One region of the Brucella sp. NBRC 12953 genome, then DNA from elsewhere that is predicted to be linked to it. Evidence: predicted binding sites of a transcription regulator. Region 1 holds the regulator's gene; the other holds the start of a gene.

Region 1 (3,123 bases):
CTTCGCAGGGAAATCAGTCCACTGGACTGATTTCTGTTCCCGCTACGATCCGATAACGACATGCGCAAAATAAAGAAATAGAGCGGGTGCAGCGGATACAATTAACAACGACACGCTCTAGTGTGTCGATAGTCCAATGGATAGCGACAAAAAGAAAGAGCGGCGATGAACACGCCGCTCTTTCTTTTTGTTTTTATCGCATTATCCCACGCATCGCAGCAGGAAAAGAAATCAGTCCGGCGAACTGATTTCCCTGCGGAGGCGCTTCGCGCTTTTGCTGGAAATGCTAATCAAGCATTGCTTTCAGGTGCCGTCTCGGCGGCAGCCTTTGGACCGCCCTTGGAAACCCCAACCATCGCCGGGCGCAGCACGCGGTCACCGATGGCGTATCCTGCCTGCATGACCTGCACGACCGTATTGGCTGGCAGATCAGGGTTAGGCACTTCAAAAATAGCCTGATGGAAGTTCGGGTCGAACTTTTCGCCTTCAGGGTTAAGCTTAGTCACGCCGTGACGCTCCAAAGCCTGAAGCATGGCGCGTTCGGTCATTTCCACACCTTCGGCAAGCGACTTGAGGTTGGCGTCGCTTTCCAGCGCGTCGGCAGGAATGGCTTCGTGTGCGCGGCTCAGATTGTCGGAAACCGAGAGCATGTCGCGGGCAAAGTTTGTCACAGCATAGGTGCGTGCGTCCTGCACGTCGCGCTGTGTGCGCTTGCGCAGGTTTTCCATCTCTGCAACGAGACGCAGCATCTGATCTTTCAGTTCTGCATTGTCGGCTTCAAGTGCTGCAATGGTGTTTGCAGCCAGGCTCTCGGTGTCAACAGCTTCTTCTTCGACCTCGGCGCGTGTCTCAGCCTTGCGGCTTTTCAGAAAATCGTCGGCAGCACGCTTCAGCGCATCACGATCACGAGGATTGTTGATATCGCGCTGCTCAAGATCGGGGTTTTCGGGTGTATTCTTTTCATCAGCCATAATGCTTCTTCCGTCTTGAATAGTGTTTGGGCCGGATATCGAGTTTCGCGGCGTTAAAATCAAGGTCTAATTTCTTAGCCTTGGCAAGTCTGACACTTCATATCAGAAATTAGCGCAGCAATCGGGAGACAATCTGCGCGGTGTAGTCGACCATCGGCACGATGCGGGCATAGTTGAGCCGGGTTGGTCCAATGACGCCCAGAGCGCCAACAACACGCTGTTCGCTGTCACGATAAGGGGCCACCACTAGCGATGAACCGGAGAGCGAGAACAGCTTGTTCTCCGAGCCGATGAAAATCCGCACTCCAGAACCCGATTCAGCCAGATCGAGGAGCTGGATCATGCCGTCCTTGGTTTCGAGGTCGTCAAACAGGTGGCGCAGGCGTTCAATATCTTCCTGTGCATGAATGTTCTCAAGCAGGTTGGCACGACCGCGCACGATGAGGCGTGCAGGCTGGTCAGAACCTGCACCGCTCCACACAGCCAGTCCCTGTGCAACAAGTTCCTGCGAGAGCTGATCAAGTTCCTGTCTGGTTTCTTCCGACAGCTTCTCCAACTCCGATTTCGCTTCCGACAGCGTATGGCCATGAATATGCGCGTTGAGAAAGTTGGAAGCCTCCACCAGCTGCGAAGCGGAGATTCCAGCAGGCAGGTTCACAACGCGATTCTCGACATCGCCATTCTGCATCACCAGCACGGCAAGCGCGCGGGTTGGTTCAAGACGCACGAATTCGATATGTTTAAGCGCGCCTTCGGCCTTGGTTGCAAGCACAAGGCCAGCACCACGCGAAAGGCCCGAAAGAACCTGACTGGCTTCTGTCAGCACGCTCTCTACCGAATTGTTCATGCCTGCCGAACGCACCTGTGCCTCAATGGAGGAGCGTTCATCAGGCGGCAGGTCGCCCACTTCCATGAAAGCATCGACAAAGAAGCGCAGACCGATCTGGGTTGGCAGACGCCCGGCGGAAATATGCGGTGCATAGATGAGGCCAAGATGCTCAAGGTCGCTCATCACATTGCGAATGGTGGCCGGCGAAAGACTATGCGGCAGCAGGCGCGACAGGTTGCGCGACCCGACCGGATCGCCATCATTGAGGTAACTGTCGACGATCAGCCGGAAAATATCGCGCGACCGCTGGTCGAGTGCATTAAGCAGCTGATGTTCCGGTGACTTGATCATGGTCTCAATGCGAACCCTTTGAATTGCAGACTATAAATATAAGCGAGCAACCCGATGCGTCAAAGGGTTTGGGTTTACAGTTTCACCTCTCTCAACACCTCTGTTGTAAGATACTGCGAAATTCCTTTTCATTCGAGCGCGACAAGCCTAAAAAGCCGCAACGAAAAACGAATTGAGGAAATACGATGCGTCCATCCAAGCGCGCTGCTGATGAAATGCGTGCCGTCTCTTTTGAGCGCGGCGTCTCCAAACATGCGGAAGGCTCGTGCCTCGTTAAGTTCGGCGATACTCATGTTCTGTGCACGGCAAGCCTTGAAGAAAAGGTGCCGGGCTGGATGCGCAATTCAGGTAAGGGCTGGGTCACTGCAGAATATGGCATGTTGCCACGTTCGACCGGCGACCGTATGCGCCGTGAAGCAGCCGCTGGAAAGCAGGGTGGTCGTACGCAGGAAATCCAGCGTCTTATTGGTCGTTCGCTGCGCGCAGTGGTTGATCTTCAGGCGCTTGGCGAATTCCAGATCACGGTTGACTGCGATGTCATTCAGGCTGATGGCGGCACCCGTACAGCTGCGATCACCGGCGGCTGGGTTGCCCTTTATGATTGCCTGCGCTGGATGGAAGCGCGCCAGATGATCCGCTTTGAGAAGGTGCTTAAAGATCATATCGCAGCCATTTCCTGCGGCATCCACGAAGGTCAGCCTGTGCTTGATCTCGATTATGTCGAGGATTCGGCGGCAGAAACCGACAGCAATTTCGTGATGACCGGCAAGGGCGGCATTGTCGAAATTCAGGGTACAGCTGAAGGCGCACCATTCTCGGAAGAAGAGTTTGCAGCGCTTATGAAGCTTGCACGCGGCGGCATCAATCAGCTCGTCGAGTTGCAGAAGGCAGCACTTGCCTGATAGTTAAGGCCATCTCCATGAAAGAGGTGGCCGAAAATGCAGGCATCCCGCATTCTTGAAACCGCGCTCT
Region 2 (3,123 bases), on a different contig from region 1:
ATGGACACCATCAAAATTGCCGATCGCCACAACGCAATTACGCAATGTGAGCGGCAATGCATCCGTTCCGGAAAGGCGCTGAAAAGCAGGTTTTTTCATGGTCGAAGCAGATTCTCGAAGCGGATGTTAGACGAGTGCGTAAAGCGAGGCGATTGGCGCATGGCCATGCTTTTGCAGGAATGCATTCATTCTGTCGAAGTCAACATTCCCGTCAGCAGCGTAATCCGCTGCATGGACACCACCGGAAATATAGAGCACATCGAGGCCGTAATCAGCGGCCCCCTTCACGTCGGTCAACACGCCGTCGCCTATACCGAGGATACGGGACTTTTCAACAGGTGCGCCACGAATTTCTTCAACCGCCTTTGAAGCAGCTTCATAGATCGGACGATGCGGCTTGCCTGCAATCAGCGTGCGACCGCCAAGCTGACCGTAATCACGCGCCAGCGCGCCAGCACACCAGATCAGGCGCGGACCGCGCTCGACCATGATATCCGGGTTTGCACAGATGAAAGGCAGATTGCGCGAACGGAGGCGTTGCAGCAGTTCGACGTAGTTTTCTGGCGTCTCGGTTTCATCGTCATAAAGACCGGTACAGACAACGCCCGAAGCTTCGAACTCTTCAACCAGCTCGACATCCAGACCTTCATAAATCGCCAGCTCACGTTCGCTGCCGATATGAAAAACCTTGCGCGGACCTTCAATAATGAGATCACGAGTCACATCGCCGGAGGTGACGACGCGGTCATAGGCATCTTCCGGTACACCGAGCAATGTCATCTGTGCAATAACGCTGCCGAACGGACGTGGCGCATTGGTTACGAGAATAACCGTTATACCCTTGGCGCGTGCGCGCTTCAAAGCCGCGACGGCAGGCGCAAATGCAACTTCGCCATTGTGCAATACACCCCAGACATCACAGAAGATCGCATCATATCCGTCCGTCAGATCGTCTAGGCGCTCAGGCAGTTTCATCACTATCCTCTAGTATGCTGGTCCGGCCTATACCGGTAAAATAAGGAGCCCGACCGTGCTATTATCAAGCAAATAGTCGACTTTGGTGAAGATGCGTCTCAGGCATCCTGCGGTTTCCTCTACAAGAATGAGCCTGATCTGTCACCACGCTTGAGCCAGTCTGCGTCCAAATGGACGCCCGGATGAACGCATTGTGTTCCAACGATTAGGTCTTTCTGCCGATCAGACGCCGTTAACCAAGCCTGCCATTTCCTGAACATAACCAGCCTAAGGTGCTTATTTTCCTGCCCGCCTTGCCAGTCACCTGTATAGTCCCCACATTCCGGGCAACAGCACGCCCATGCCTTTGGCGGCCTTATATGCAGAATTTATTTTCTGCTCTGTCAAAAAACGGCAACGATCCTTGACAAAGAATAGGGCCGGTTCTATCTCTTTGGCACGTTAGCACTCGGACAGACGGAGTGCTAACAAGCGCGGATCGGCTCGATCCGTTAACAGGGTTCAACGTCTATAACACCAAGGGTTATACCATGGCTGATATCAAGTTCCGCCCGCTTCATGACCGCGTCGTCGTTCGTCGCGTTGAATCGGAAGCTAAGACCGCTGGCGGGATCATCATCCCTGACACCGCTAAAGAAAAGCCACAGGAAGGCGAAATCGTCGCTGTTGGCGCTGGCGCTCGTGACGAAGCAGGCAAGCTGATCGCTCTCGAAGTTAAGGCTGGCGACAAGGTTCTGTTCGGCAAGTGGTCGGGCACAGAAGTCAAGATCGGCGGCGAAGACCTGCTGATCATGAAAGAATCCGACATTTTGGGCATCGTTGGCTAATTTTTCCGGCTCGCGCCGGTATCGGCGAAGCCAGAGATTAGTTTCCGCCTGAATTTCAATTCACCATAATCTGACCGGGACATTTCCCAGGAGAGTAAAATGGCTGCAAAAGACGTAAAGTTCGGTCGCACTGCGCGCGAAAAGATGCTGCGCGGCGTCGATATCCTCGCTGACGCTGTTAAGGTAACGCTCGGCCCAAAGGGTCGTAACGTTGTTATCGACAAGTCCTTCGGCGCTCCGCGCATCACCAAGGACGGCGTATCGGTCGCCAAGGAAATCGAACTCGAAGACAAGTTCGAAAACATGGGCGCACAGATGTTGCGCGAAGTTGCTTCGAAGACCAACGACACTGCTGGTGACGGCACGACCACTGCGACCGTTCTCGGTCAGGCTATCGTTCAGGAAGGCGCAAAAGCTGTTGCTGCCGGCATGAACCCGATGGACCTGAAGCGCGGTATCGACTTGGCTGTGACTGAAGTTGTTGCAAACCTTCTCGGCAAGGCCAAGAAGATCAACACTTCGGAAGAAGTTGCTCAGGTTGGCACCATTTCCGCTAACGGCGAAGCCGAAATCGGCAAGATGATCGCTGAAGCGATGCAGAAAGTCGGCAACGAAGGCGTGATCACGGTTGAAGAAGCCAAGACCGCTGAAACCGAACTCGAAGTCGTTGAAGGCATGCAGTTCGACCGCGGCTACCTGTCGCCATACTTCGTCACCAACCCAGACAAGATGGTTGCTGATCTCGAAGACGCATACATCCTTCTGCACGAAAAGAAGCTTTCGAACCTCCAGGCTCTTCTGCCAGTGCTCGAAGCTGTTGTTCAGACCTCAAAGCCACTCGTCATCATCGCTGAAGACGTTGAAGGCGAAGCTCTCGCAACGCTCGTTGTCAACAAGCTGCGTGGCGGTCTGAAGATTGCTGCTGTTAAGGCTCCTGGCTTCGGCGATCGCCGCAAGGCAATGCTCGAAGACATCGCGATCCTCACCGGCGGTCAGGTTATCTCCGAAGACCTCGGCATCAAGCTTGAAACCGTTACGCTCGACATGCTCGGCCGTGCGAAGAAAGTTTCGATCACCAAGGAAAACACCACGATCGTTGACGGTGCAGGCCAGAAGGCTGAAATCGACGCGCGCGTTTCGCAGATCAAGCAGCAGGTTGAAGAAACCACTTCTGACTACGACCGCGAAAAGCTTCAGGAACGCCTTGCCAAGCTCGCTGGTGGCGTTGCCGTAATCCGCGTTGGCGGTGCAACGGAAATCGAAGTTAAGGAAAAGAAGGACCGCGTTGACGACGCCCTGAACGCAACCCGCGCTGCGGTTG

What was found. Region 1 encodes HrcA, which represses chaperone genes, less so after heat shock. Its sites were predicted from a motif close to GTTAGCACTCNCNNNNNGNGAGTGCTAAC; they were not measured.
Positions count from the first base shown of each region.
Region 2: groES (co-chaperone GroES) is a predicted target of HrcA. The motif match lies at 1,416-1,444, and genes of this name have one in related genera.

Region 1 is NZ_BAABSV010000002.1:242,077-245,199, reverse strand. It holds gene grpE (nucleotide exchange factor GrpE) at 291-971, opposite strand; gene hrcA (heat-inducible transcriptional repressor HrcA) at 1,081-2,151, opposite strand; gene rph (ribonuclease PH) at 2,337-3,053, shown strand; gene ABWV94_RS05065 (VOC family protein) at 3,090-3,123, shown strand, end outside.
Region 2 is NZ_BAABSV010000003.1:55,939-59,061, forward strand. It holds gene ABWV94_RS07760 (bifunctional riboflavin kinase/FAD synthetase) at 1-99, opposite strand, end outside; gene ABWV94_RS07765 (TIGR01459 family HAD-type hydrolase) at 127-975, opposite strand; gene groES (co-chaperone GroES) at 1,506-1,802, shown strand; gene groL (chaperonin GroEL) at 1,902-3,123, shown strand, end outside.